Tsuneonella mangrovi: one gene and its partner. Each later gene encodes a partner of the first gene's protein in a complex. Links are inferred from orthologs where the notes say so. Each region holds a gene or a part of one and is shown on either strand. Other genes may lie near its edges. The genes, in order: uvrA and mfd.

Region 1 (15,087 bases):
CGGTTGTCCCGTTTATCTGGGTCGCCGGGGCGACTACAATGTGCTGGTTGTATGGGTTGGAAAGCTCGAGCCAGCGGGACGCGAGCAAGAGTGATGCATCGGATAAACTGTCGCCGTTGAAATCGAACTGCAGGATCGTCTGATCGCCCGATTTCACATAGCGGTATTCGCCCGCTGTGTCGCTGAATGTCGCTCTGCCTATGAACGTGGTGACAAGGTACGAACCGGTCGTGTTGTTTTCGAGAGAGATCGTATCGCCGCGATCGAAGTCGGTGATGGTCGTCCCGTCGATCGCGTCGGCTGTGCCGTCCCAGCTAAACGTATCGGGGCCGCCGCCGCCGGTGTAGGTGTCGGTCCCGCCCGATCCGCTGCTGCTCGAAAACAGGTCATTGAAAACCGAACCGATGAAGGTGTCGTTGCCGGCACCGTCGAGCAGGCCGACGTGGATCGGGGACCCGGACGCATCGACCGTCTGGTCGAACTGCGCATCGTATTGGCCCAGGTTCAGGTATTCGATCGAGGTAGCGGAAAGCGTTGTCGCGGAACCTTGCTTCACCTGGACCGAGGAATCGCCGTTCGGTAACGTGCCGCCGGTAACAAAGGCGGTGGTTCCGTCCGGATTGAGCGCTTTGACGACAGTATCCTGGCCATCTCCTCCGGTGACCACGTCGTTACCCAGGTAGACGTCGAAAGTGTCGGGATATTGCGAGCCGATGAGGTGATCGTTGCCGCTGCCGGTCTTGATCCACACGTTGCCGTAACCGGCCAGCGTGGACACGAACTGCGAGGCGTTTACGGTGATGTCGACCGAGTAGGTGTAGCTAGGGTCCCGCGCCCAGATGGCGAGTTCCTCGATGTTCGAGTACGTGGTGTTGAATATCCCGAGGCTGTCGTAGACATGCGTTCCCGAAACCGAGATGGTCAGTCCGCCTGATGGCTCCGGGAACCACGGCTGGTAGTAAAGCGGGAAGAGCAGGACATCGAATCCGCCGCCGCCATCGACCGTATCGCTGCCCGGGCTGCCGACGATGACGTCGTCGCCATCAAGCGCATCGATCGTGTCGTTGCCGGTCGTCCCCTGAAGGGTGTCGTTGCCGGTAGTTCCGGTGATTGTCGCCATCGCTCAAAGCCCCCTACGGCTGGCGGAACAGTATCTCCGCTGCAGCCTGCGCGATCGTTGCTTATTGTTTTATCGGGAAAGTTCGGCGAGTCCAGCATCAATCATGCGCCGAGGAGCGCGCTCCGCCAACCGCGCTCGGATGAGCACGGCTGGACGGAAGAGAGCTGACAAGGTCTCGACGCCGCGTGCTTGGCCGACGGTCAGAGCACGAAATCGGTTGCCTGCAGGTCGATCTGGCCGGTGAGCCACAGCACGAAGTTTGCGGTGCCGTCGCCATTCGTGTCGCCATAGATGTAGGTCGTGTTGCCGACGATCTCGGCGCGCAGTTCGCCTGCCGTCGAACTGAACGCATCGGCGCCGATCCAGCTGAACGCCTGGTTGCCTGCGGTGGTCGTATCCGCGTCCATATTGTGGAAATCGATCACGTCGCCGTCAGACTGGCTGAAATCTGTGATCCTGTCGGTTACTGAGAGGCCCGCGCCCAGGTGTCCTTCACCGAACAGGAACCTGTCAGCGCCCAGGCCACCGACAAGCGTGTCGATACCCGGCCCGCCGACAATCAGGTCATCGCCGGTCTGGCCGTTGAGCAGGTCCGCGCCAACGCTGCCATTGAGGTTGTCGTTTCCTGCACCTCCGATCAGGGTGTCGTTGAGCCCGCCGCCGTAGAGCGCGTCGTCGCCCCCGTTTCCGTAGAGCCGGTCACTACCCTGGTCGCCAAAGAGCGCGTCGTTTCCGGCGCCGCCAAAGAGCGCATCGTTGCCGCCGCCGCCATAGAGTGAATCCGCCCCGGCTTGACCGCGCAGTTCGTCGGCACCGCCGTTGCCGAGAAGGATGTCGTCTCCGCCGCGTCCGTAGATCGAATTGGCAATCGCGTTGCCGGCGATTACGTTGTTTTCGTCGTTGCCGATCCCGGTGACCGCGCCGGTCATCAAATTGAGGTTTTCGACATTGGCCGACAGCACGACCTGTTCGGTGTAGGAATCGACCGTGTCGTTGCCCGCGTCGATGCCTTCGACGATCGTGTCGAACGCATCGTCGACCCGGTAGGTGTCGTCACCATTTCCGCCCACCAGCTTGTCTGCCCCTGCGCCGCCAACCAGCAAGTCGTTGCCGGCATCGCCGACGAGAAGGTCGTTCCCATCGAAGCCGTAGAGGATGTCGTCCCCGGCGAGCCCGTTGAGCCAGTCCTTCCCGGCGGTTCCTTCCATCAGGTCGTTACCGGCGGTGCCGAGTGTCTCGATGAGATTGTCGACCGTCACGATGCCGTGAGTAGTGTTGACGAAGAACACCGTCTGGTCGGGTGAAAGCGTCAGCTCCTCGCCCCATTGCAGGACGTTGTAGTCATAATTCCCGATGGCGAAGGTGTTGGTCAGCGACAGGTCGCCGGTGTTGATGGTCACGATCCGGTCGCTATCGGGATCGATCGCGTAGAGCTTGGTCCCATCGTTGCTGAATGTGAGGCCGGGGCTGTTGGCGAGAAACGCGTAAGTGTCCGCCAGGTTTGCGATGTAGTTGAAGTTGCCGTCGTAGAGATGGAACCCGCCGCCGGTTACGATGGCGATAAACCCGCTGGCACTGGTGCCGTAGAACGCTTCGACCCCGGCAGCATAACCATACACACCGTTTTCGTAGATCCCGTTGTTCCCGTCCTGCTGGCCTGCGCTGTCGATCAGGTAATATTCGGCCGAGGACAGGCCGAGTTGGCCGAGCAGGATATCACCGGTGGTCTTGGCCTGGGTGAGCGACGCGGCATAGCCGAGCCCGGCGTAGTACGATCCGGTTGTGGCGAAGGTATTGTTCTGCAGGTCGAGCGTCACCAGCGGTGCCCAGCCGCTCCATCCAGGCAGGATGTTCTGACTGATGATCGCGTGGCCGTTGTCGGTGAACGCGACATCGGCAAAAGTGTAGTCGCTGCCGTGGTTGGTGTAGGTCAGCGTCGTCGTTTCGCCGGTCGCCAGGTTGACCTTGTAAACTGCGGCCACCGTCTCGTTTGCGGGCCAGTTTCCATCGGCTCCTTCGACGAAGCTGACCGGGGTCGCTTCGGTAACCAGCGCGTATTGCCCGTTGGGCGAAATGGCGATGGCGTCGAGATCGTTGCCGATGTGCCAGCTCGATACGAGTTGCCCGGTGGTCCCGTCGTATCCGCGCAGGACGCCGTCGTTGCCCGCGACGTAGACGATGCCGGTGCTTGCGCGCACGGCGTAGTTTTCGCTGCCGTCACCGGCGGCCAGAAGTTCGGTCATTCGGATACTCCCAAAGGCAGCTCCCCACTGCCTTCCAGAGTCCGCAACTTAATCTCGCTAAACCGAAAGACAATCCTGAAATCGATCGATTGGGCTTTTCTTTCAGGTCGCTAGCGCGAACGGTCAAACCCCCGCCAACGGCGCCAAGGTTACCCCTCGTCGATCACCGCCTTGCCGCTGGGGACGGGCGGGATGGCTTCCGCTTCGGCGGCCGAATCGGTCCGGTCGACGATCTTGCCCGACAGCAGGAACACGAACGGCAGTGCCACCATCGAGATAAGGCCGTTAGTGATCGCCATCGTGCTGAACTGGAGGTGGAACTTGTCCATCGCCGCTGAACCCAGCCAGTCTGCCCCGAACAGCGAAAGGTTGCGTACGCTGACCATCAGCGCGAAGCCGAGCGCTTCGCTGCCCGCGGGGGCGGAGCGCATGTAGAGGTCGCTCAGCGCCATGTCGGCCGCCGCCCAGCCGAGGCCCCACAGGCTTTCGATCACGATCGCCTGGTGCATCGAATTGTAGAACGCATAGCTCATCTGCGCGAGCCCGCCGGCGAGGATGAACCAGAACAGCAGCTTGCGCAGGTTCCAGCGTTTGGCGGCATATGTGCCGTAGAACGTCGCGGTCAGCATAGCGAACGCCCCGTTGAGCAGCAGCATCAGCCCCTGCTGTTCGGTGGTCATGTGGATCACGTTCTGCTGGCGATAGAACAGAGCGGTCTGGATGCCCGGCGCGAAATAGAACAGGAAACTGAAACCGGCCGCCGCCCACATTGTCTTGGCAGCCGCGATCTTTTTCAATTGCGCTCCGGCATCGCTCAGCAACCGCGCGGAATCGACCTCGATGCGCTTTTCCTTGAGGAAGAAGATCGCTGCGGGGATCGGCAACAGCATGATCACCGCACCGGCTGCGCCGGTATAGCCGAACGCCATCGCCGCCAGCAGCCCGCCCACTGGGCCGCCGACCACGCCCGCCATCTGGTAGGCGATCTGGAACACCGATGCGAACTTGCCCGATGCCTTCAACTCCTGCGCTTTCTGCGTCATGTAGCCGCCGGTCGCAGTGCTGGTGATCACCATCGCCACGTTGATCAGGATGCACACCGTCAGCAGCGCGCCGTAGTGGTGCGGGGTAAAGATCAGCGCGACGAACCCGAGCACTGCGAGCACCGCGCCGAGCAGGATATAGCTGCGCCGCCGGGTGCCGTAGAGCGGGAAGGCGTCGGTGAAGATGCCGAAGAACGGCTTGAAGTACCACGCCAGCCCGATCCAGAAGAAGAACGCCGCGGTCGCTTCCTTGCTCTCGTGCAATTCGTTCTTGAGCAGGTTCTTGAGCGGGATCAGCCCGATCGCCTGCAGCTGGCTGAGCGTGACCGCGGTGATCCCCATGAACACCACGAGGAACGCGAAGATCATCTCGCGCTTCCGGGCGGCGGGGTCTGGCTGGGTGGATGCGACGGCGGTTTCGTCAGGCGACGACGGGGGGATGGCAGCCACGAAGTGCTCCTTGCATTGCGCGTCCGCAACCTCCCCCCTTGCTGGATGATGCGGATCTGATGGCAGCGACTAACCAAATCCTGTCGCAAAATGCGAATGGTTTTTGTCGCTACTAGTCAATGAGCGAGCAACGAAGCGATTGCTGCCGGATCGATCGATTGCAATTTGCGCCTCTCGCCCCACCTTGTCCGCAGCCGCCCGGTGTGGCGGGGGAGGGGGATGCCTGCCCTCTTGACTCATGCGAACATTACCGGAACACAGCGCTTCATGGCCCTCACCACTATTACCGTCAAAGGCGCGCGCGAGCACAACCTCAAGGGCTTCGATATCGAGCTGCCGCGCGATGCGCTGATCGTGGTCACGGGGCTCTCGGGTAGCGGCAAGTCGTCGCTCGCGTTCGATACGATCTATGCCGAGGGGCAGCGGCGCTATGTCGAGAGCCTTTCGGCCTATGCGCGCCAATTCCTCGAGATGATGCAGAAGCCCGATGTCGAGCATATCGACGGGCTTTCCCCTGCGATTTCGATCGAGCAGAAGACCACCAGCCGCAACCCGCGCTCGACCGTCGCCACGGTGACCGAGATTTACGACTACATGCGGCTGCTGTGGGCGCGGGTGGGCGTGCCGTATTCGCCCGCCACGGGCCTGCCGATCGAGGCGCAGACCGTCTCCAACATGGTCGACCGGGTGATGGCGCTGCCCGAAGGGACGCGGCTCTACCTGCTCGCCCCGGTGGTGCGCGGGCGCAAGGGCGAATACCGCAAGGAACTGGCCGAGTGGCAGAAGGCGGGCTTCACCCGAGTGCGGATCGACGGCGAGATGCACGAGATCGAGCAAGCGCCCGCGCTCGACAAGAAGTACAAGCACGACATCGAAGTGGTGGTCGATCGTCTTGCGGTCCGTGAAGGGATCGAGACGCGGCTGGCCGACAGCTTCGAGACCGCGCTCAAGCTCGCCGACGGGCTGGCCTATGTGGATCTGGCGGATGGAGTTGTGCCGGGGCGCGAGGGCGAGGAACAGGGCGGGGCCAACGTCACCGGCGGGCAATTGAAGGGCGCGGGGCTCCCGCCCAACCGCATCGTGTTCTCCGAAAAGTTCGCCTGCCCGGTCTCCGGCTTCACTATCGAGGAGGTCGAGCCGCGGCTGTTCAGCTTCAACGCGCCGCAGGGTGCCTGCGCGACGTGCGACGGCCTCGGCGAGAAGCTGCTGTTTGATCCGCAGCTGGTGGTCCCGAATGAGGCGCTGACGCTGAAACAGGGCGCGGTGGTGCCGTGGGCCAAGTCCAACCCGCCGTCGCCCTATTACATGCAGGTGCTCACCAGCCTCGCGAAGGCGTATGACTTCGACCTGACGACCCCGTGGAACGAGCTTGCACCCGATCAGCGCGACATCATCCTCCACGGCACCGGCGGGATGCCGGTCGCGCTCACCTTCAAGGACGGGCGCAAGGAATACACCGTCACCAAGCCGTTCGAAGGGGTGATCGGCAACCTCAACCGGCGCATGATGCAGACCGAGAGCGCGTGGATGCGCGAGGAACTGGGCAAGTACCAGACCGCGCAGCCGTGCGAGGCGTGCGGCGGCAAGCGGCTCAATGACAAGGCGCTGGCGGTGAAGATCGCGGGCACTGACATCGCCGAGCCCACGAAGATGAGCGTCACCGCCGCGAAGGACTGGTTCCTCGCGCTGCCGGAGAAGCTCACCGACCAGCAGAACCAGATCGCCCGCGCGATCCTGAAAGAGATCAACGAGCGGCTGGGCTTCCTCGACAACGTCGGGCTCGACTACCTCAACCTTGATCGCACCTCCGGAACACTGAGCGGCGGGGAGAGCCAGCGCATCCGCTTGGCCAGCCAGATCGGCTCGGGCCTCAGCGGCGTGCTCTACGTGCTCGACGAGCCGAGCATCGGCCTCCACCAGCGCGACAACGACCGGCTGCTCGAGACGCTCAAGCGGCTGCGCGATCTCGGCAACACCGTGATCGTGGTCGAGCATGACGAGGACGCGATCCGCAGCGCCGACCATATTGTCGACCTCGGCCCCGGCGCGGGGGTCCACGGCGGCGAAGTGGTCGCGCAGGGCACGCTCGAGGAGATCCTGCGGGCGAAGAACTCGCTCACCGCCGATTACCTCACCGGGCGGCGGGAGATCGCGGTGCCGGCCAAGCGCCGCAAGGGCAACGGCCACCGGCTCACCGTCCACGGCGCGCGGGCGAACAATTTGCAGGACGTCACCGCCAGCATCCCGCTCGGCACCTTCACCTGCGTCACCGGCGTATCGGGCAGCGGCAAGTCGAGCTTCACGATCGACACGCTCTATGCCGCCGCCGCCCGCCAGCTCAATGGCGCGCGTGTGGTCGCCGGCCCGCACGAGCGTGTCACCGGCCTCGAATATTGCGACAAGGTGATCGAGATCGACCAGAGCCCGATTGGCCGCACCCCGCGCTCCAACCCGGCGACCTACACTGGCGCGTTCACCAATATCCGCGACTGGTTCGCCGGCCTGCCCGAGGCGCAGGCGCGCGGCTACAAGCCCGGGCGGTTCAGCTTCAACGTCAAGGGCGGCCGGTGCGAGGCGTGCCAGGGCGATGGCCTCATCAAGATCGAGATGCACTTCCTGCCCGACGTCTACGTGACCTGCGAGGAATGCGGCGGCAAGCGCTACAACCGCGAGACGCTGGAGGTGAAGTTCAAGGGCCACTCGATCGCCGACGTGCTCGACATGACGATCGAGGATGCGGAGGAGTTCTTCAAGGCCGTCCCCCCGATCCGCGACAAGATGCATATGCTCAACGAGGTGGGGCTGGGCTACGTCAAGGTCGGCCAGCAGGCGACCACGCTATCGGGCGGGGAGGCGCAGCGGGTGAAGCTCGCCAAGGAACTCAGCCGCCGCTCCACCGGGCAGACGCTCTATATCCTGGACGAGCCGACCACCGGCCTGCACTTCGAGGACGTGCGCAAGCTGCTCGAGGTGCTCCACCGGCTGGTCGACCAGGGCAACTCGGTGGTGGTGATCGAACACAACCTCGACGTGATCAAGACTGCGGACCATATCCTCGACCTCGGGCCGGATGGCGGCGTGCGGGGCGGCGAGGTTGTGGCGGAAGGTGTCCCGGAAGACATCGCTTGCAACGAGCGAAGCTACACCGGCCAATACCTGAAACCCTTGCTGGACAGAGCGACCCGGGACAAGGCTGTCCTGAGCGAAACCGATGCGTAGCAGCGGTGTAGTCGAAGGGCCGGAGGCGGTGGCGGAGAACCCGCGCTCCTATACCGGGCAGTACCTAGCGGCGATGTTGGGGAAGCCTGCCCTGAGACGTGACGATGGGTCGAGGGAAGCGGCGGAGTAGGTTTACGAAGGATTACCTACATCATTTTCAAGGTCGTGCACTTCTTGTCCGAGTAAACGGCTGAAATTCCGCTCGATAGATTCTGCGTCGAACGTCAACACCTCCTCAAGAGATCGATCCAATAAGATAGCGACAACTTCAGCTTTAGAATCTAAATCATATGCATCGAAGTTAGGAATGTATATGGTTTGATCAAGGTTGAAGCAAATTTCATGATAGCTCTTAATAAAACGCTTGATCCTTGATCGGTTTTCCTCAGGAAGTCCGACTCTATCTAATTGTTTTTGCACAAAACTATCTAAGTGCGAGAGTTGCCTCATATTCTCTGTTCTTGAGAAAAACATCATCCATCCGCGCCTCTTTGCGTCGGAAATACATCCAGTAATCTTAAGGTTTAGCCGAAAGATAAGTCTCTCAACGTTACCACGATATCTGTAATCTGTGATGACCTTTAGAAGGTTATTAAACATTCGACGAAATGAACTCTCTCGCACAGAAATCATTTCGCGCTGGATATGATATCCCAGATAATCGACCCCGTCGGAGACATCATGGATCTCAGTCTTTCCAGATGTGCCAACTGCATGGATGGTCAAACCCAAGCGACCTAAGGCTCTTCTCATACTGTTTAGGCGCGCTGATGCTTCCGCAGTTGGAGAGATAAGGAGAATATCATCTACATAACGAAAGTATTGCCGAAAACGTCTTGTCTGGCGATCATCGAACCGAAGGAGATAGATACACGCCAGCGCTCCAGAAATGCTCAGACCCTGCGCGACACCTCGAACTTGAGGATCTTCGGCACTTCCAATGCGGTTTGTCACCGCGCTCATGCACAGTCCGCAAGTCATTTCATCCAGGCCGAAACGCGTCAATTCCGCTCGCAAAATGTCATGGCGAATGCTCGGGAAAAACTCTTTGACATCAATTCGGATGAATGAGCTATCTCGGGGACTCATTCGAAGTTGAGTTGCAACTCGATCTACGACGGCGTGTGGCGAAAAACCTGTCGACTGCGGTATTGCCGAATGAAGGATTTGGCAGACCGCGCGTAGCACCAATCTGTCGCGCACGGTGGGAATGCAAATTTGGCGGGGAGCTTTTCCGGCTCCTTTCAGCAGAAGCCTCTCTTTGTAGGCAGTAAAGGCATAGGTCCCGTTGAGAACCTTACGCCGGATGGTCTGGGCATTTTCTGTTAGATTCTCTTCAAAAGCGCCCACCCGAATACCGTCTTTTCCTGTCGCACGTGAGCGAGCTATTTTTTCAACGAATAGGCGTCTCAGATGGTCTATTTCGAAATGCTGCTCCGGACTGCGCTCAGTTGGAAATGCTAACAGGTCTTCAAGAGTAAGAATGGTCGCCAAATTACTGCATCTTTACGTACAGCGGAGCATACCAAATCGGCCCTACGAAAATGATGGCAATGGCTAGCCAAAAAAGCACTTTCCGCAGGATGGCGGTAGTGAGCGTCCAAAAAGAGGCGGGCACCTTGCCTTGAGTGTCAATGAGTTCTCCCTTTCGTAGCCACGTAGAGAGTATGACATCGCTGTCATCACGGGACGAGTGGTTCGGATACCGTTTTCGTGCTTCGCTATATCGCTTTAATTTTAATTGCTCTTTTACATTGGACTCCCAAATTTCTTGGAGTTCAAGGTAGCATGCGCGATATTCGTCTGCGCGCTTCTGCAAAACGCCGGTCGCAAGAAACACCGAGGAAGCAAAAATTGCTATGGATAGCGCTGCTAGGATAGTCTCGAAATGCGCAATCCCAACTTTGTCTGAAGAGACGGCGATGGTAGCGACGATCATTAAGAATGAGTACCAAATGATGAGGCTGTTCGCCAACATCGAATACAATCGATAGCGAGACTCCGCTTTGATGCGAGCCTTATATGTGAGGTAAATTCGATTAGATGGTCTGACGTCAGTCATAAGTTGGTGGGCGCATACAATGTAACACTAGTTCCTCTTTCGAAGACAGCAAAGCTCAGAAAACTCAACTGTAAGGACAGCCTCAAAGAAGCTAACAGCCTAAGCTGTTCCGCCCACCGAAGTACAGAGTACTGCGGGGATCGCAATTCAGCAACCTTCTGAATTGCCGCGTCAGCCAAAGCTGTCCTACACCCCAATTCCAATATAACTAACCCGGTTCTCTCCCTCTCGCTCAGGAGCGAACCATGAACGCCATCGTTGAACACGCCGACTTCGTCGAAGTCGAGCGCCCGCTGCTCCTCACGCCCGCCCGCCAGGCCGCGTTCCTCCAGTCGCTGGCCGAGTTCGGCAATGTCCGCCTCGCGGTGCGCGCGGCGGGGGTTTCCCCGCAGACCGCCTATCGCCAGCGGCGGCGCGAGCCCGCCTTTGCGGAGGCGTGGGATGCGGCGCTGGTCTCTGCCCGCCACGTGGCCGAGGAGGTGCTCGCCGACCGCGCGATCAACGGGGTGGAGGAGGCGGTCTATTACCACGGCGAGGAGGTCGCCACGCGGCGGCGCTACGATGCGCGGCTGCTGCTCGCGCACTTGGCGCGGCTCGACAAGCTGGCCGAGCGGGCGGACGTGGCCGCTGCGCTATCCCAGCTCGACGATGCGATCGACGCCTTGCGCGACGGCACCCCGCTGCCCGAAGTCGCGGTGCCGGAGGGCGCTGGCGCGGGCGCTCACACCGGCGCTCACACAGGCGCTCGTACGGGGGCGGGAAATTATTCGCAGGACAGTGTTCCATGTGTTCCACCACGCCCGGTGCCGCCGGGTGCCGACCCCGCGTGGGCGACCAGCGACGGGCTGCCCGACGATCGCTTTCCCGACGGATCGTGGTACCGCCGCATCCCGCCCGACGGCTATTGCGAGTGGATCCCCGACATGGACGATCCCGAACACTGGGACGCGGGGCGCTATATCCCGCCGGTCTCGCGCATCCTCAACGCGATGGAGGCCGCGCGCCCGCGCCGGGCGAAGGCGCCGCACGAGTTCACCGGCTGGAACCTCGACGACGTGGAGGCCGAGCAGATGGCCGCGTTCGAGGCGGGGGTGGAGGAATGGTGGCGCGTCGTCCCGCCCGGCCCGGGCGACCCGGACGACGAATGGGTGTTTGCCGCACCCGATGGCGAGTGAAGCGCGGGGGCTGGGGGCTTCGTCCTGCGCCTCCCGTTCGCCTCGAGCGAAGTCGAGAGGTGCGACGCGGCGTGTTTCGACTGCGCTCGACACGAACGGGCTGGGGAAGGTGCTGCGGCGTGTCTCGACTGCGCTCGACACGAACGGGCTGGGGATGGCGAATTGGGGAAGGTTGGATTCGCTCAGTCGTCGAGCAACGCGAGCTCGACTTGGGTGTGGCCGTGGCCGACCAGGCCGATCTCGGTCGCGGCGGCGCGACTGAGGTCGATCGTGCGGCCCTTCACGTACGGCCCGCGGTCGTTGATCCGCACCACCACCGACTTGCCGTTGCTGAGGTTGGTGACGCGCACGCGGCTGCCGAACGGCAGTGTCTTGTGGGCGGCGGTCATCGCATTCATGTCGAACCGTTCGCCGCTGGCGGTCGAGCGGCCGTTGAACTTGCGGCCGTAATAGGAGGCGACGCCGGTGCCGAGATCCTCCCCGGTGGCGCTGTCGTCGGCCTGCCCTTCGATCGGGGGCTGGAAGGTCGAGAGGTCGACCGCCTTGGCCGAAGGGATCACGGTGAGCCTGGGGGCGGGGACGGTGTCGAAGCTGGCGGCGAAGGCATCCGCTGCGTCGTCGGCGAGCACCGGGCTGGAAACCGACGCCGGGATCGCCAGCGCCGCCGCCAGGGCGAGGGTGCGCAACGTGGCGCGCCGCCGCTTGATACCGGTTCCGTCCATAGCGGGGCCGCCTTACGCCTGTTGGAGCCCCCGTGGCACCCCTTCGGAGGCGTTTTGCCCCGATTCCGCCACATTCGGGCGCGGATTCGGTGGCGCTGAAGGAGGATTCGATGGTGCGGGAAGGGAGCGGGTGATGGTGGCGCAGAGGCGGGCGAAGCGGGGGGCGGCAGACGTGCGGCAGGGGTCGGCGGCGCAAAAGAAATGGGGCCGACCCGAAGGTCGACCCCACTCTCACCGGCGCGTGGTTCTCCGAAGAGACGCTTGGCACCCCGTGATTTCACCGCAGCGGCCGGGGGCCGGTTGCGGCGCTTTCACCGGTGCTCGCACCGGCATCCGGTTCCTCCAGTTCTTCGTTCCACTTGCCCGAAGGCTTGCTTCGCGTTTCCCTCTTGGTCCCGAGGCCATTCCCCGTTCGGTCCGTCTCGATCGGCTTCGCGTCCTGGCCGAAACCTCTTCGCGATTCCTCGACTTCCCGCCGTTAAGAGCGGCCATGGTTGCTTTGCTTCGCGTTCCCCTCGAACAACCTGCCTTGCACTCCGCCGAAGCTTTGTTCATGGCCGGTCTCAGAGACCGCGCGGACAGAAGCCGCCATATCGATTGGTCTGGAATGTCTTCGGTTTTTCAGGCTGTTAGGCCGTCAATTCCGAAAGTCTCCCCGTCCTTTCGACAAGGTTGAGACTGCGCCGCGAGGCGATTCGGTTCAAGCTTTGCAAGGGCGAGTTATCCACTTGTCCCCGATTCCGCTGTGGACGCGAGTGGATAACTCAACGGTTCGTCGCATTGCTGCGCGGGAACGCTGCGCTGGGGCGGAAAATTACCGCTGGTCGCGCTTCGCCAGCAGCTTCAACCGCAGCGCATTCAGCTTGATGAAGCCTTCCGCGTCGTGCTGGTCGTATGCCCCGGCGTCGTCCTCGAAGGTGACGTGCGCTTCGGAGTAGAGCGTGTCGGCGCTCTTGCGGCCGACCACCTGCGCGCTGCCCTTGTAGAGTTTGAGCCGGACGGTGCCGTTCACCCGCGCCTGGCTGTGGTCGATCGCCGCCTGCAGCATCTCGCGCTCGGGGCTGAACCAGAACCCGTTGTACACCAGCTCGGCGTACTTGGGCATCAGCTCGTCCTTGAGGTGCGCCGCGCCGCGATCGAGCGTGATCTGTTCGATCCCGCGATGCGCGACCGCATAGATCGTGCCGCCCGGGGTCTCGTACATCCCGCGGCTCTTCATGCCGACGAAGCGGTTTTCGACCAGGTCGAGCCGGCCGATGCCGTGCTTGCGGCCGAGCTCGTTGAGCGCGGTGAGCAGCGTGGCGGGCGACATCGCTTCGCCATTCAGTGCGATGCCGTCGCCCCGCTCGAAGTCGATCTCGATATATTCGGGCGTGTCGGGCGCATCCTCCGGATCGACCGTGCGTGAATAGACGTAGCCGGGCGTTTCCTGCCAAGGATCTTCCAGCACTTTGCCTTCCGAAGATGTGTGCAGCAGGTTCGCGTCGGTCGAGAACGGGCTTTCGCCGCGCTTGTCCTTGGGCACCATGATCTGGTGCGCTTCGGCCCAGGCGATCAGCGCGGTGCGGCTGGTCAGGTCCCATTCGCGCCAAGGAGCGATGACCTTGATGTCGGGGTCGAGCGCGTAGGCGGAGAGTTCGAACCGCACCTGGTCGTTGCCCTTGCCAGTCGCGCCATGGGCGATGGCATCGGCCCCGGTTTCGTGAGCAATCTCCACCAGTCGTTTGGAGATCAGCGGACGGGCGATGCTGGTGCCGAGCAGGTAGTCGCCTTCGTAGCGGGCGTTCGCGCGCATCATCGGGAACACGTAGTCGCGCACGAATTCTTCGCGCAGGTCCTCGATGAAGATGTGGTTGTCGGGAATGCCCATTGCGCGCGCCTTTTGCCGGGCGGGCTCGAGCTCTTCGCCCTGGCCCAGGTCGGCCGTGAAGGTCACCACTTCGCAGCCGCGCTCGGTTTCGAGCCACTTGGCGATCACGCTGGTGTCGAGGCCGCCCGAATAGGCAAGGACCACGCGTTTGATATCGGACATTGGGGAAGCTCCGCTGGCAGTTGCGCGCGCCGGTATCAGGCCAGCGGCGGCGGGGCAATCGATTCAGATGTCCGATGTCGGTACTCGACTCCGCATCAGCACCTGCTAATATGCGCAGATACTAATAAGACAGGAGGAGAGGACAATGAAGGCAATGCATCGCATCGCGATGGGTCTGGTGCTGGCAGGTATTGCAGCGACCCCCGCTTTGGCTCGCGACCCCAGCGGAACCTACAAGCGGCCCAACGGCGATATCGTGAAGGTCTGGGTCAACGAAAACAAGCTCTACTGCAAGATCGAGAAGGGCAAGAAGGTTGGGTTCGAAATGTGCCATGGGATGGGGCCGCAGGGCGAAGACTGGTTCGGCAAGCACATGAAGCACCCAGGCATGCCCGGCTTCATGACCTTCAACGGGACCGTTACCAGCAACGACACCTCGATGAAGATCAAAGGTTGCGCAATGGGCAAGGCCTTCTGCGATTCCGAAATCTGGACCAAGCTACCGCCGCCCGAAGCAAAGCCTTCCGAAGCGCCCAAGCCAGCCGAAGCTGCGAAACCGGCAGAACCCAAGTCTTGACTAAGGGTCGGGCTCGATACTGCGCAGGCGCGCCGGGAGGACGATCCCGAGCGCTCCGGCGCGGTAGAGATAGCTGACGAGCATCGCCGTCCATAGCCCCGCTGCGCCCAGCGGGCGCAGGGCAAGGTCTGTAACCACGTAGAGCGCGGTGGCAGCTATCGCTGCGTTGCGAAACGCGCGCGACCACGTTGCTCCGATAAACACCCCGTCGAGCAACCACGCCGGCACGCCGAGAAGTGGAACCAAGGCAGCGAATGGCAGGTATGTCAGCGCGACTTCCTGAACATCCCGGTTGGTCGTCATGAGAGCGACCAGGCCGCTCCCAACCGCGAAGATCACGACAGCAAAGGCGAGGCCGGCGGCGAGGGAGAACTCTCCCGTCAGGCGGATAGCGTGCAACACCTCGCGCATCGATCCGCGAGCCAGTGCCGCTCCCACGCGCGC
Region 2 (15,667 bases), 580 kb from region 1 along the record:
TGTTCTGGAAATCCGCCACCGGCTGGCCGAACTGCTGGCGCTCCTTGGTGTAGCTCACCGCTTCATCGAGACACCGCTGCGCCCCGCCGAGGCTGCACGCCCCGATATTGAGCCGCCCGCCGTCGAGCCCGGCCATTGCGAAGCGGAAGCCCTCGCCTTCGGCGCCGACCCGGTTGGACACCGGCACCCGGCAATCCTCGAAGATCAGCTGCGCCGTCGGCGAGGCGTTCCAGCCCAGCTTGTTCTCCGGCGCGCCGTGGCTGAGGCCGGGCGTGCCTTTCTCGACCACCAGGCAGGTGATGCCCTTCGCCTTGTCTTCGCCGGTGCGGACCATCACGACGTAGATATCGTTGAACCCGCTGCCGGAGATGAACTGCTTGGTGCCGTTCAGGACATAATGGTCGCCGTCGAGCTTGGCGGTGGTCTTGAGCGCGGCGGCGTCGGACCCGCTGCCCGGTTCGGTGAGCGCGTAGCTGGCGATGTGTTCCATCGTCACCAGCTTGGGCAGGTACTTCGCCTTGAGCTCCGCCGAGCCGTAGGTGTCGATCATCCACGCGGCCATGTTGTGGATCGAGACGTAGGCGCTGGTCGCGGGGCAGCCATAGGCCATTGCTTCCATGATCAGCGCCGCTTCGAGCCGCCCGAGCGCGATCCCGCCACTTGCCTCGCTGACGTAGATCGCGCCGAAGCCGAGCTCGCCGGTCTTCTGGATCACGTCGCGCGGGAAGTGATGCTTCTCGTCCCACTCGGCGGCGAACGGCGTGATGTTGTCGGCGGTAAACCGCTGCGCCATTTCCTGGATGGCGAGCTGGTCGTCGGTAAGTTGGAACTGGCTGGTCATTGTGCGTTCCGTCACCCCATCGTCGGGATGACGAATGCGTTGGAGCCATCGCCGCCGCCATCGGGCCAGCGCTGGGTGACCTTCTTGGTCTTGGTCCAGAACCGCAGCCCTTCCATCCCGTACTGGTCGATGTCGCCGAAGCCCGAACGTTTCCAACCGCCGAAGCTGTGGTAGCTCACCGGCACCGGGATCGGCACGTTGATCCCGACCATGCCGACGTTGACCCGGCTGGCGAACTCGCGCGCGGCGTGGCCGTTGCGGGTGAAGATCGCCACACCGTTGCCGTACTGGTGCTTGCTCGGCAGGCTGACGGCTTCCTCGAAGTCCTTAGCCCGCACGATCTGGAGCACGGGGCCGAAGATCTCTTCCTTGTAGCTGTCCATGTCAGTGGTGACGCGGTCGAGCAGCGTCGGGCCGACGAAAAACCCGTTCTCGTGGCCCTGCAGGCTGAACCCGCGCCCGTCGATCACGACTTCGGCGCCTTCCTTCTCGGCGGTGTCGATCCAGCCTTCGATGCGCGCCTTGTGCTCCGCGGTGACCACCGGGCCATAGTGCGCATCGGGATCGGTCGAGACACCGACACGCAGCGCGTTGATCGCGGGGATCAGCTTGGCCTTGAGCTTCTCGGCAGTATCGTCGCCCACCGGGACCACCACGGGCAGCGCCATGCACCGCTCGCCGGCCGAACCGAACGCCGCGCCGGTCAGGTCATTGACCACCTGGTCGAGGTCGGCATCGGGCATCACGATCCCGTGGTTCTTGGCTCCGCCGAACGCCTGCACCCGCTTCGCATTGGCACTGCCGCGCGCGTAGATATATTGCGCGATGTCGGACGAGCCGACGAAGCTGATCGCCGGGATATCGGGATGGTCGAGGATCGCATCGACCATTTCCTTGTCGCCGTTGACGACCTGCAGCAGCCCCTCGGGCGCACCCGCCTCGAGGAACAGCTCGGCGAGCCGCACCGGCACGCTCGGGTCACGCTCGCTGGGCTTGAGGATAAATGCGTTGCCCGCCGCGATCGCCATGCCGAACATCCACATCGGGATCATCGCCGGGAAGTTGAACGGCGTGATCCCCGCGCCGATGCCGAGCGGCTGGCGCATCGAATAGACGTCGATCCCCGGACCCGCGCCCTGGGTGTACTCACCCTTCAATGCCTGCGGGATGCCGCAGGCGTATTCGATCACTTCGAGCCCGCGCTGCACGTCGCCGTGCGCGTCTTCGACCACCTTGCCGTGTTCGCTCGACAGCAGGCGAGCAAGATCGTCCTTGTTCGCCTCGACCAGCTCCTTGAACTTGAACATCACCCGGGCGCGGCGCTGCGGATTGGTCGCCGCCCACTCCGGCTGGACCGTCTTTGCGGCATCGACCGCACGTTGCAGCAGCGCGGCATCGCCCAACGATACCTGCGCCTGCACTTCGCCGGTGGAAGGGTTGAACACGTCCTTGGTCCGCCCCGAACCGCTGCCCGGGCCGCCGACCATGAAGTGATCGATATTGCGCATGAGTCTCTCCTTTGATGGGAGCCACGTGGCACTTCGGACGCGTGGCTGCAAGGTTCAAACCTGCCCGCAAGCCCTATCGAATTTGCAGCACGCAATTGGACGGCAAGACGACCAAATCGTCGGCCAATTGCGTAATAATGTTTCACCCCTTGATCTAGATCAACCACATCCTCTGATCGATCCGCCAGTGAGTCGGGGCGCAGCAAAAATCCTGGGCCGCGAGGGGTGGCCACTGCGGCGCTGGATTGATCTACATGAAAACCTGTCTAGCTGCTGTCGGCATTGCGCTGGCGGCCTTCGCCAGCCAACCCGCCATCGCCAAGGACGGAGGAAAGCTCCAGGTCAAGGTGCTCGGCACGGCAGTGCTGCCCGATGGAAAGATTACCAAGGTTAACACCGATCTGGTCGGGCTCCCTTCGGACCTACAAACAACCGCAAACGACAACTACGTTCCGACGATCGCAATCGAATATTTCGCGACTCCGTCGGTCTCTGTCGAGACGATCTGCTGCATGACTGAGCACGACGTCGATGCGACCACGGGCCTTCCGGGCGCAGAACTGGTCTCAAACGCCAAGCTGATCCCGGCAACGGTGACGCTCAAGTACCACTTCAACCCCGAAGGCATCTCGCCCTACATCGGCGCGGGTCCCAGCTTCTTCTGGTGGGTCGACAAGAACCCTGGCGCGGCCACGATCCCGCTAGGCGTCACCAATTTCGACATGACCAGCAAGTTCGGCGTCGCGCTCCAGGCGGGCGTGGACGTGCCGATCAATTCGAACGGCCTGTCGATTTCGCTCGACGCAAAGAAGTATTTCGTCAGCACGACGGCACGGTGGTACGCTGGCAGCACGAAGGTCATCGAGACCGAGCACAAGCTCGACCCGTGGGTGCTGAGCGCAGGCTTGGCCTTTCGCTTCTGAAGCAATCCGATAGGGGGAGCGATCGCCGGGTGGCAGCAATGCCCCCGGCGGTCTTTGGCGCGGCCGACTTCAGCCTCCGCGCAACAGCTGCACGCCCCAATCGCGTTCGAACAGGTAGAGCAGGATGCGTGCCGCCTCGCCGCGGTCGCTGGCGAGCCCGCCATCGCGTTCCATCAGCAGGCGCGCATCGTCGTGGGCTAGCGGCAGCAAGCGCTGGATCTGGTCGAGATCGGCGACCTTGAACGGCGTATCGCCCGATTGGCGGGTGCCGAGCAGTTCGCCGCCGCCGCGCAGCCGCAGGTCCTCCTCGGCAAGCCTGAACCCGTCCTGCGTCTCGCGCATCAGCGATAGTCGCGCCTTGCCGGTTTCGCTCAGCTCTCCGCCGCGCAGCAGCACGCACGCGGACTTGGCGCTGCCCCGCCCCACGCGCCCACGCAACTGGTGCAACTGAGCGAGCCCGAAGCGCTCCGCCTGTTCGATCACCATCAGCGTCGCGTTGGGAACGTCGACCCCGACTTCGATCACTGTCGTCGCGACCAGCAGTTTTGCCTCGCCGGACGCAAACCGCTCCATCGCTGCGTCCTTCAGTTCCGGCTTGAGCTGGCCGTGGACCAGCACGACGTCGTCGCCGAACCGCTCCTTCAACGCAGCATAGCGTGCCTCGGCGGCGGCGATATCCTCGCTCTCCTGTTCGCGCACCATCGGGCACACCCAATACGCCTGCGCCCCGCCCGCGATCGCCAAGCCAAGCCGGTCGATGACTTCGCCGAGCCGCTCGGTCGAAACGACCACGGTGTCGATCGCCTGCCGGCCGGGCGGCATTTCGTCTAGGCGGCTCACGTCCATCTCGCCGTATTGCGCCAGTGTCAGCGTGCGCGGGATCGGTGTCGCGGTCATCGCCAGCGTATGCGGCGTGACCTTGCCCTTTTGCGCCAGCATCAACCGCTGCGACACGCCGAAGCGGTGCTGTTCGTCGATCACCACCAAGCCGAGGTTGCGATAGTTCACCGTCTCCTGGAAGATCGCGTGCGTCCCGACGACGAGACTTATCGAACCATCCTGGAGCCCCATAAGGATGGATTCGCGCGCCCTGCCCTTGTCGCGCCCGGTAAGCAGCGCGATCTCGACGCCGGTGGGCGCAAGCATCTGGCGCAAGGTATCGTAATGCTGGCGCGCGAGGATTTCGGTCGGTGCAAGCAACGCGGCCTGCGCGCCGGCCTCCACTGCCGTCAGCATCGCTTCGAGCGCGACGACGGTCTTGCCCGAGCCCACGTCGCCCTGCAGCAACCGCAGCATCGGGGTATCCTGCGCCAGGTCGCCCTCGATCTCAGTGATCGAGCGACGTTGCGCCCCGGTCAGTGGGAACGGCAACTGGAGCTTGTCGCGCAAGTGCCCGTCACCGCGCAGCGCCTGCCCCTTGCGACGCCGGTTGTCGGCCCGCACCAGCATCAGCGCGAGACTGTTGGCGAGCAATTCGTCATAGGCGAGCCGATCGCGGGCCGCGGCGTGTTCGCCCTTGTGCGCCAGCTTGAGCGCATCGGCCCACGCAGGCCATTTCTCTTTCGCGAAGTGCCCCGGCTCGATCCACTCCGGCATTTCGGGCAAGCGAGTGAGCGCCTGTGCTACCAGCCCGGCAACCTTGGGCTGGGTCAAACCGCTGGCGAGCGCATAGACCGGCTCGTTAAGCGTGCCGAGAAGGCCTTCGCTGGTCTTCGCGACATGGTCTGGATGCACGATCTGGAGCATCTGCCCGTACTCGTCGAGCCGCCCGGCGATCCACCGCTTCTCGCCCACCGGAAGCTGCTTCTTCGCAGTGTAGCTCGCCCGCCCGAAGTATGTCAGCGCGCACACATTGCCGAGCGCATCGCTGGCAAAAACACGGTACGGCCCGCGCCCTGTCCTGCTCGCTCGGTGCTCGGTCGGGGTCAATGCCACGACGATCTGTTCGCCAACGCTGGCTTCATCAAGGTTGTCGACCGGGCGCCGGGTCACAAACCGGTCGGGCAAGTGATAGGCGACATCGCCCACCCGCATGAGCCCGAGCTTGTCGAGCGGCTGCTTTACCTTTGGCCCCACGCCATCGAGCGTTTCGACCTCTGCAAACAGCGGATTGAGTACGTCAGGACGCATCGCTAATCCCTAACCCGTTCTGGCGATTCTGCGAAGCCGACGGGCAGGACTTGTCAAACGATCGATTCGCCTGTCTATTGCTCGCAGGATGACGCTGAGGGGGAGGCAGTGTTTTCGAAACATCTCCCTGTGCGATAATGTCCGGACCGAACGGGTCGTATCTCCACTCAACCTAATCAGGGGGAATACGATGATTCGCAAACTGACAATCTCAATCGCAGCGGCTGCTACCTTAATCGGGGGCTCGGCCATGTTCGTGGCCAGTTCGCCAGCAATGGCCCAGGCCGCGGAGAAGGAAGAGGCGCGCACGACATACCGGATCGAATACCTCAAGCTGAAACCTGGCACCCAGCAACGCTGGATCGAACTGGGTGAGAAGTATTTTGGCCCGGCAACCAAAGAGGCGGGCCTCGATCAACCGAAGATAGTCTGGCTGACAACCGGTCGCTGGGATATCATGATGATGTTCAAGATGCCGCGCGGGATGGCAATGCTCGACAGCCACAACTCGCCCGAACAGACCGCCTTCCGCAAGGCAATGGTCAAGGTCGCGGGCTCCGAAGAAGCGGCGAAGAAGATCTACGACGAGGACCAGGCGATGACGGCCGACTCGATGGTGGTCTACGGTCACACGCACCCTTGATCGAAACACGAGAATAACAGACACGGGGTGCCGTTCGACAAACCGAAGGGCGCCCCGTTTCGCATGACCGACCCTGCTGCAATCGATTTTTCGACCCGCCTCGCCCGTGCGAAATTCCGCGCCTGGCACCGCGGGACGCGCGAGGCCGATTTCATGATCGGCGGGTTCTTCGATCGCTACGCTGCAAGCTGGGGCGAGAGCGCGCTTGCGTGGTTCGAAGCGCTGCTCGAAGAAGATGACGTCGACATCATGGCGTGGGCCATGCAGTCGCAGCCGGTGCCGCCTGCCTTCGATGGCGAACTGATGCAGGCAATGCAGAGGCTCGATTACGTCGATATCCGCTGAGGCGGTTGGAATTTCCCGCCGTTGCCCTATGTGAGGGCCCGATAACGACCCCGTCCGAACCCTCGGGCGGGTTTTCGCGCGTGCGCCAGCCACAGGAAACCCGATGCCCGATCTCCAGAAAATCCTGTCTGCACGCGAGCCACTGAATCTGTCCTCACTGCCACGCGGCAGCCAACCACTGGTGCTCGGCGACCTTGCCCGCGCCGCCAAGGGCCGTGCGGTATTCATTGCGCCCGACGATGCAGCGATGCGGTCGATCGCCGAGGCCGCGCAGTATTTTGCGCCGGAACTGGAAGTGATCGAGTTTCCGGCGTGGGACTGCCTGCCCTACGACCGGTCGAGCCCCGCACTCGCGATCAGCGCGCAGCGGCTGGCCGCGCTCCACCGGCTGCAGGCGGGCAAGGCGGGTAGCCAGCTGCTGGTGACGACCGCCAACGCCCTGCTCCAGCGCGTGCTGACCCCATTCCGCATCCGCGAGGCGGTGCAGGAATTCCGGCCCGGCGCGGTGATCCCGCACGACCAGCTCACCGCGATGCTGATGCGGCAAGGCTATTCGCGCACCGATACCGTGATCGACCACGGCGAATTCGCGATGCGCGGCTCGATCTTCGACGTGTTCCCCTCCGGCCTCGACCAGGGTTTACGACTCGACTTCTTCGGCGACGATCTCGAATCGCTGCGCACCTTCGATCCCTCGACCCAGATGAGCACCGGGGTGCTGGAAAGCCACCTGCTGCTCCCCGCAAGCGAAGCCCTGCTCGACGAGCAATCTATCAAGCGCTTCCGCAGCCGTTATCGCGAGATGTTCGGGGCCAACGCGACGCAGGATCCGCTCTACCAGGCGGTCAGCGACGGGCGGCGGCTCGCAGGGATGGAGCACTGGCTGCCGCTGTTCGAGGACCGGATGGCGACGCTGTTCGACCATCTTTCGGCCGACGACCTGTTGGTGATCGACGCCGGAGCGCTGTCGGCGGGCGAGGAACGTTTTGCGGATGTCGCCGACTACCACCGCCAGCGCGCCGAACACGCCGAAGGCAGCTACCGCCCGCTGGCGACCGATGCGCTCTACCTGACGAGCGACGAATTCAATGAAGCGCTGCAGTCGCGCCCGATCCACCGCGCTTCGATCTTCGCCGAGCCCGAAAGTGCGACGACGGTCGATTACGGGTTCCATTCGGGACGTGATTTCGCTCCTGAGCGCGCGCGCGGCGACAACGTCTATGCCGCTGCCGCCGAGCACCTCAAGGCAGTCGGCAAAGCGGGCAAACGGCCCCTGCTGGCGGCCTATTCGAAGGGTAGCCGATCGCGCCTGGCGTCAATCCTGACCGAGGCCGGTGCACCGACCGCGCTTGCCGATACCTGGCAGGAAGCGTTGGGGCTGGCCGCCAAGGGCAAGCCGGTTGCACTGGTGCTGCCGCTCGATACCGGGTTCGCCAACGACGAGATCGACCTCGTCACCGAGCAGGACGTGCTCGGCGACCGGCTGGTGCGGCGCAAGAAGCGGCGCAAGGATGCCGATGCGTTTCTCGCCGAGCTGTCGGCGCTCAATGCGGGCGACCTCGTGGTTCACATCGACCACGGCATCGGGCGCTATCGTGGGCTCGAAGCGATCCCCGTCGGACAGAGCAAGCACGACTGCGCAATGCTCGAATACGCCGGGGGCGACAAGCTCTACGTGCCGGTCGAAAACCTCGAGGTACTCAGCCGCTATGGCGCGGCGGAAGGCACGGTCATGCTCGACCGGCTGGGCGGAGAAGCATGGCAGAAGCGCCGCGCGCGCCTGAAGGAACGCATCCGCGAAATCGCCGGCGAATTGCTCGCTACCGCTGCCGCCCGCGCGCTGCGCAAAGCACCGGTGCTCGAAGCCGAGGAAGCCGGGTTCAACCAGTTCGTCGAACGCTTCCCGTGGGAGGAAACCGACGACCAGGATCGCGCGATCGCCGATGTCCTGCGCGACCTGGAATCGGGCAAACCGATGGACCGCCTCGTCTGCGGCGATGTCGGCTTCGGCAAGACCGAAGTCGCGCTGCGTGCCGCGTTCGTCGCAGCGATGAGCGGCAAACAGGTTGCCGTGGTCGCCCCCACCACCCTGCTCGCCCGCCAGCACTTCGAAAACTTCTCGGCGCGCTTTTCCGGTTTCCCGCTGAAAGTCGGGCGGCTCAGCCGCCTTGTCGGCGCCAAGGAAATGAGCGCAACCCGCGAAGGGCTGAAGAAAGGCGATGTCGATATCGTCATCGGCACGCACGCGATCCTCTCGAAATCGACCGAATTCCGTGACCTCGGGCTGGTGATCGTCGACGAAGAACAACGCTTCGGCGTGACCCACAAGGAAAAGCTCAAGCAGCTGCGCGCCGACGTCCATGTCCTCACGCTCACCGCTACGCCGATCCCGCGCACGCTGCAGATGGCGATGAGCGGGCTGCGCGAGCTCTCCACGATCCAGACCCCGCCGGTCGACCGGCTCGCGGTGCGCACTTACGTGATGGAATGGGACGACATGGTGATGCGCGAGGCGTTGCTTCGCGAACATCATCGCGGCGGGCAAAGCTTCATCGTCGTGCCGCGCATCAAGGACATGGCCGAAGTCGAGGAATGGCTCCGCGAGCACGTGCCCGAGGTGAAGCCGATCACCGCACACGGCCAGATGAGCCCGACCGAAGTCGAGGAACGCATGAGCGCGTTCTACGATGGCAAGTACGAAGTGCTGCTCTCGACCACCATCGTCGAAAGCGGGCTCGATATCCCCAGCGCGAACACCATCGTGATCCACCGCGCCGACCGCTTCGGGCTTGCCCAGCTCTACCAATTGCGCGGCCGTGTCGGCCGGAGCAAGCTGCGTGCCTATGCCTATCTCACCACGCCCGCCGACACCGTTCTGAGCGAAGTGGCGGAAAAGCGGCTCAAGGTGCTCGGCGACCTCGACAGCCTTGGCGCGGGGTTCCAGCTCGCGAGCCACGATCTCGACATTCGCGGCGCGGGCAACCTCCTGGGCGACGAGCAGTCGGGCCACATTCGCGAGGTGGGCTTCGAACTCTACCAGTCGATGCTGGAGGACGCGATCGTTGCTGCAAAGGCGGGCGACACGGGACTGGAACCGGCAAAGGACGCGTTCAGCCCGCAAATCACCGTCGATGCACCGATCATGATCCCGGACGACTACGTGCCCGATCTCGCGGTGCGGATGGGCCTCTATCGCCGTCTCAACGATGCCCGCGACCAGGGCGAGATCGAAGCGCTGGCGGCCGAGATGATCGACCGTTTTGGCCCGCTGCCGCAGCCGACCGCCAACCTCGTTCGACTGATCGAAATCAAGCACCAGGCGATCGCCGCCAATATCGCCAAGATCGACGTTGGCGCGCGCGGAACTCTCGTTACGTTCCACAACGATGACTTTCCCGACCCTGCGGGCTTGCTGGCATGGGTCGATCGGGTGGGTGACACGGTCAAGCTTCGCCCCGACATGAAGCTGGTGCTCAGCCGCGCATGGAGCGATCCGCAAAGCCGCCTCAACGGCCTGTTCCAGCTTACCAAGGGGCTGAGCGGGATCGCCCGGAAGGCGAGGAAACCCGCGGCATGATTTCGCCTGAAATGTAGGCGCAAGTACCTAGGGCGAAGTTTGCGCCGCCCCAACCAATCCCCTCCAATCTCGGACAACCACCGGCAAAGGGGGAACGTCGCCGTGTTCAGAAAGCTTCGGGCAACCGGGTTGCCGCACCCGATCGCCATCTTCGCGCTGGCCGTCGTGTTCGGCCTGCTCGCTTTTGCGGGAATCGAATTGACCCGTGACGACGGGCGGATCGCCGCTGTCTGGCTACCCAATGCAATCCTGGTCGCGGTTCTCCTGCGCGGCCGGGGGCGCGGAACACTGGCGTTTCTCCCGTTCACCTTCGCTGTAAACTTGGCGGTCAACATCATCGAAGGCGACGGTGCGGCAGTCGCTGCCGGATTGGCGTTCGCGAACGCTTTCGAAGTCCTGCTGGTCTGGTGGGGAATGCTCCGTGCCGGGATACCCCGTCCCGATATGTCGGAGATTCGCCACCTGGCCGTCTATTGCGTGATTGCAGGTATAGGGGCGCCTTTGGCGTCCGCGCTCGCGGCGGTTGTTGTCCTCCAACCCGGAACCGTCGCGAGCGCACTCACATTGATCAGGACCTGGTCGATTGCGGATTCGCTGGGCTTGCTCCTGCTTACCCCTACCCTGCTGATCCTGTCTGACGCGTGGCGATCGCGGAGGCGACCGACCGCGAAAGACCTGCCCGACTGGCTGTTCCTGTTCCTGGTCGGAACCGCCATCACGGTCGCGGTGTTTGCGCAGACGCGATACCCGTTCCTGTTCATGGTTCCTCCAGTGGTGGTGCTCCATGCTTTCCGCCAGGGAAGCCTGGGCACCGCGATCTCGATTCTCAAGATCGCTGCGATCGCGACGACCGCAACCGCCTGGGGCTATGGTCCGATACATCTCGCGAAGGGTCAGTTCAGCGAGCAGATCGTCGTGCTTCAGCTGTTCCTGGTAACCGCGTTCGTTACCGGACTCCCGATCGCCGCTATGCTCCATAGCCGGGACAGGATTGCCGATGGGCTGGCCGAAAGCGAGCGGAGGTTCCGCCAGATCGCCGAAGCCGCCCCGATCGCGATTTTCTGCGCCGACGCTGCCGGCAAGATCAACTTCGTAAACTCGACCTGGTCCCGAATGCTCGGCAGGCCGGCAAAGGACCTGATGGGCGATGGCTGGGTCGCATCCCTGCGCGATCTTAGCCCGTTCACGGATGACCCGGCATGGCAAGGCTTCGAGCAACCGGGCGACTTGCGCCGACGTGTCCTGCATTTCGAATCGGCCGACGGCAGCGACCTGTGGCTCGAGACGGTCAACAGTGCCGAATTCGATAGCAAGGGCAGGATCGTTGGTTTCGTCGGCGCGGGAACCGACATTACCGAACAGCGCGCCGCGCTCGAAAAGGCAAAACAGGCTGCGCAAGCAAAGGCCGCGTTCCTTGCCAACATGAGCCACGAAATTCGCACCCCGATGAACGGGGTGATCGGCTTTACCGACCTGTTGCTGGCGGCCGACCTGCCAGCGGAACAGCGCCACCATGTCGAGTTGATCGCCGAATCGGGCAAGGCCATGCTGCGGCTGCTCAACGATATCCTCGACATGTCGAAGATCGATTCAGGCCAGATGCAGATTTCACCCGAACCAATGGACCTGCGGCACAAGCTCGCTGGAGCGATCGCCTTGCTCAAGCCAATCGCGCAGGCCAAGGGTCTCGGACTTACCCTCGACGTAGCCGATGGCCTGCCGACATGGATTGACGCCGACCAGCATCGCCTGCGCCAGATCGTGCTCAACCTGGTAGGCAATGCAGTCAAGTTCACCGAACGCGGCAAAGTCACGGTCGCAGCGCAGATTCACGACACGCTTGGGGAACCGACTATGGTGATCGTAGTCGAAGATACCGGGATCGGAATTGCACCCGATCACCTCGCCACGATTTTCGACCAGTTCACCCAAGGCGACAGTTCGACCGCGCGCAAGTTTGGCGGGACCGGGCTGGGCCTGGCGATCAGCGCAAAGCTGGTCAAGATGATGGGCGGTGAAATCGACGTCACCAGCGAAGTCGGCAGGGGAACCCGGTTCACTGTGCGCCTCCCGCTTGTTCCGATTGTCGAACCGGCAATTCTCGAATCCGCGGCGCCCGAGCCCTGCGATCGCCCACCACCACAAGCTCGATCGCTAAAGGTGCTGGTGGCCGAAGATCACGACATCAACCAGATCCTGATCCGCGCGCTTGCCGAGCAGGCCGGAATGGCCGCGGACATCGCCAACGACGGTGCCGAGGCAATCGACATGGTCGCTGCGGCACACGCTGAAAGCGCGCCCTACGACCTGGTCCTGATGGACATGCAGATGCCGCGGATCGACGGGCTCGAAGCGACACGGCGGATTCGCGCACTCGGCTTCGGCAGCGAACAACTGCCGATTGTGGCGTTGACCGCGAATGCCTACCCGGACGATGTCGCCGCGTGTCTCGATGCCGGAATGCAAGGACATCTCGCCAAACCGGTAACCCTGGAGGATCTGCTGCGGACATCGGCCCAGCTGGTTGCTCGACCTGCGCCGGTTCGGGCTCGGGACAGCGCACCCGCCGTTTCGCTCGAGGACCGCTATCGGGAACGGAAACAGGCAGCATTCGATGCACTTGCCGACGCTGCCAGCGCAGGCCGGCTATCGCAGCACGAACGCGACGATCTGGTCGATCAATTGCACAAACTGGCGGGAACGGCTGGCTATTTCAAAGAGGCCGCGCTCGGGCGCGAAGCGCGCGCGCTCGAGAACGACCTTCGCAACTCCGGTCTGTCCGAAGCATCCCAGCTGGTGAACGAGCGCATGCCGAGGCTGCAACGCGCCGCATAGGCGCGCCTCGCGATCAGCTCGCCTTGGCGTTGGGCGCGTACTTTTCCATCAGGTTGTACGCCTTCTGGTACCACTTGCTGCCGGGATAGTTCGCCCCCAGCACCGCAGCGTACTTCTTCGCCTCGTCCGGGATACCGAGCGCGAGGTTGGTCTCGGTCATGCGGAACAGCGCTTCGGGCGCGTGGCTGGTGGTCGAATAGTTGTCGACCACGTTCTTGAACCGGATCGAGGCCGCCAGCCAGTCGCCGCTGCGTTCGTAGAAACGGCCGATCTCCATTTCCTTGCCCGCCAAGTGGTCCTGCACGAGGTCGAGCTTGAGCTTGGCGTCGGTGGCGTAGGGCGTGTCGGGATAGCGGCGGATCAGTTCGCGCAGCGCGGTTCGCGCCTGGTCGGTCACCGCCTGGTCGCGGGTCACGTCGCTGATCTGCTCGTAGTAGCTGAGCGCGATCAGGTAGTAGGCATACGGCGCCTCGCGGTTGCCCGGGTGGATCGAGAGGAACCGCTGCGCGCTGTCGATCGCCTTGGCATAGTCGCGCGCGACGTAATAGCTGAACGCACCCATGATCTGCGCGCGGCGGGCCCACGGCGAATAGGGGTGCTGGCGCTCGACCTCGTCGAACAGCGCGGCAGCGACCTTGGGCTGGTTGGTGTCGAGCTTGTCCTTCGCGGTGAGGTACAGCGTTTCCACGTCGCGGGCGACGTAGGCGGTGTCCTTCACCTTGCCGCCCCGCCCGGCGCAACCGGTCACGAGCAGCGAGGAGCCGACCACGGCGGCGACGAGAGCAAGCTTGAGCGGGCTGCGCGAAACGATCTGCATAGGCCGGTGCCTATAGCCAGCACGCACGTGAACGCAAAGTGAAGTTGTGCGCCTATCCCCCTCGCGCTTCCCCCATTTTCCTACACCCCCGGTTTTGTGCTTCACTCATTTACTTATGACCCGCCGCAAGGATAACCGCGCCGTCCGCACCCTCGTCCCGCGCGAGCAGCTGCCCGAATTCACCCCCGTCCCGCGCAAGAGCAAGCGCCACGACGGGTGGACCCCCGCCCGCCAGCAGGCATTCATCGAAGCGCTGGCCGATACCGGCAGCGTCGAAGCCGCCTGCCGCGCGGTCAACATGAGCAGCGTGGGCGCCTACCACTTGCGCCGCCAGCCCGGGGCGGAGAGCTTCCGCGCCGCATGGGAGGCCGCGCTCGATTGCGGCGTGCGGATGCTGGAGGACAAGGTGATGGAGCGCGCGATCCACGGCATCGAAGTCCCGGTGCTCAGCTGCGGCAAGCAGTTCGGCACCCGCCGCATCTACAACGAACGCACCGCGATGCTCATCCTCCAGGCGCGCCTGCCGGAGAAATACGGGATGCAGCGCGCCAAGGCGATGAACGGGCTCGACCGCCAGACCCTCGCCCGCGAAAAGCGCCGCTGGCGCAAGGAGTGGGAGCGGGAGCGCGAAGCCGACGAGGCCCACAAGCGCAAGCTCGCCGCCGCCCACGATGCGGAGGACGAGGAGGCGGTCTATGCCAGCATCGAGGCGAAGCTATCCAAGATGCACGAACGCTGGCTCGAAAACCTCAGCCCGCTCGCCCGCGCCGCGCACGACGAAGCCAAGCGGATCGAGCGGGAGGACGAGGAAAACGGCTACGACCCGTGGAAAGACCCGGACCACCCGTTCTACCTGCCCCCGCGCGGCGAGCAGGCGGGCGCGGGCGACCCCACCGCCCTCCCCGCGCCAGGCGATGGCGCGGAGCAAGGCCCGGAAGACGGCGACGCGGAGGCCGCGCCGGAGCAGAAGAGAATGCGTGTGTGGACGATGAAGGACAATGGGTGGGAGTGAGCGAAGGCGCACTTCAACGGTTAACGAATGATCTTCCCGGAAAGAAGCAAGGCGTTCGTTCGATCCACTAAGACGGGGAAAACTAGGTCCAACTCGGATATGAAATCCCATCTTGCCCTTGCAGATGTTCCGCTAATGTTTCACCTAATCTCACGGCAAGACATTGGAGGTTTGCTTGGCCAGTTTCCGGTTTATTGATTTGTTCGCTGGAATTGGCGGCCTTCGAATAGGTTTTGACGCCATAGGTGGACACTGCGTGTTTACCTCGGAACGCGACAAATACGCTCGCCGGACTTACCAAGCGAATTTTAGAGATAATCACGAACTGGGTGCGGACATTGAGCCCTATTCAGCCGACCCCAGCAGTATCCCGGAATTCGACGTGCTTTTGGCAGGCTTCCCGTGTCAGCCCTTTTCAATCGCGGGAGTTTCCAAAAAGAATGCTCTGGGCCGCCCCCATGGTTTCCTCGATGATACACAAGGAACTCTTTTCTTCGATACCGCCAAGATCATCGCTCATCACAAGCCAACCGCCTTCGTGCTGGAAAACGTGAAAAACCTTGAACGGCATGACAAGGGCAAGACTTTTGCTACAATTATGAATGTCCTCAAGAATGAACTTGGTTATAATGTTCAGTCACGAGTAATCTCAAGTCACCCGTGGGTTCCTCAAAAGCGCGAACGCATCTTTATAGTGGGTTTCAAAGAAGCCACTGCTTTCGATTTAAAGAACCTCAAGCTTCCAGAAACATCGCCGACTCTCGGCACCATCCTCGAACCACATACTACGGTCGATCCTAAATACACGCTCACTCCGCGGCTTTGGGAATACCTTCAAGGCTACAAGGCCAAACACGAAGCGAAGGGGAATGGTTTCGGGTTCGGTCTATGCGGACCGGATGATGTAGCTAGGACTCTTTCTGCGAGATACCATAAAGACGGGTCGGAAATTTTGATTAGCCAGCCCGGCCCGAGGCCGCGTCGATTGACGCCTCAAGAATGCGCTCGCCTGATGGGATTTGAGCACGGTGATCGG

What was found.
Region 2: the proteins of uvrA (region 1) and mfd are in contact, whole or in part, in a crystal structure (PDB 4DFC), measured with the Escherichia coli proteins. The link is inferred for Tsuneonella mangrovi from one-to-one orthologs.

Annotation. Positions count from the first base shown.
Region 1 is NZ_CP022889.1:1,068,720-1,083,806, reverse strand. The notes cover bases 4,794-8,275. They hold uvrA (excinuclease ABC subunit UvrA), read left to right. Parts: upstream 4,794-5,123; coding sequence 5,124-8,075; downstream 8,076-8,275. Other genes in these bases: CJO11_RS05330 (reverse transcriptase domain-containing protein), read right to left, coding at 8,208-8,275; CJO11_RS05340 (MFS transporter), read right to left, coding at 4,794-4,856. Outside these bases: CJO11_RS05350 (calcium-binding protein), read right to left, coding at 1-1,120; CJO11_RS05345 (calcium-binding protein), read right to left, coding at 1,321-3,363; more of CJO11_RS05340, read right to left, coding at 3,513-4,793; more of CJO11_RS05330, read right to left, coding at 8,276-9,569; CJO11_RS05325 (SLATT domain-containing protein), read right to left, coding at 9,571-10,137; CJO11_RS05320 (hypothetical protein), read left to right, coding at 10,383-11,312; CJO11_RS05315 (septal ring lytic transglycosylase RlpA family protein), read right to left, coding at 11,495-12,034; CJO11_RS05310 (argininosuccinate synthase), read right to left, coding at 12,849-14,066; CJO11_RS05305 (DUF2147 domain-containing protein), read left to right, coding at 14,212-14,643; CJO11_RS05300 (MATE family efflux transporter), read right to left, coding at 14,644-15,087. UniProt on the Escherichia coli protein: The UvrABC repair system catalyzes the recognition and processing of DNA lesions. UvrA is an ATPase and a DNA-binding protein. A damage recognition complex composed of 2 UvrA and 2 UvrB subunits scans DNA for abnormalities.
Region 2 is NZ_CP022889.1:494,355-510,021, forward strand. What follows is about bases 6,106-10,167. They hold mfd (transcription-repair coupling factor), read left to right. Parts: upstream 6,106-6,493; coding sequence 6,494-9,967; downstream 9,968-10,167. Other genes in these bases: CJO11_RS02400 (FAD assembly factor SdhE), read left to right, coding at 6,109-6,390; CJO11_RS02410 (ATP-binding protein), read left to right, coding at 10,070-10,167. Also shown: CJO11_RS02375 (acyl-CoA dehydrogenase family protein), read right to left, coding at 1-841; CJO11_RS02380 (CoA-acylating methylmalonate-semialdehyde dehydrogenase), read right to left, coding at 853-2,349; CJO11_RS02385 (OmpW/AlkL family protein), read left to right, coding at 2,604-3,272; ATP-dependent DNA helicase RecG, read right to left, coding at 3,342-5,402; CJO11_RS02395 (hypothetical protein), read left to right, coding at 5,677-6,045; more of CJO11_RS02410, read left to right, coding at 10,168-12,802; CJO11_RS02415 (outer membrane protein assembly factor BamD), read right to left, coding at 12,816-13,613; CJO11_RS02420 (hypothetical protein), read left to right, coding at 13,735-14,631; dcm (DNA (cytosine-5-)-methyltransferase), read left to right, coding at 14,807-15,667. UniProt on the Escherichia coli protein: Couples transcription and DNA repair by recognizing RNA polymerase (RNAP) stalled at DNA lesions. Mediates ATP-dependent release of RNAP and its truncated transcript from the DNA, and recruitment of nucleotide excision repair machinery to the damaged site.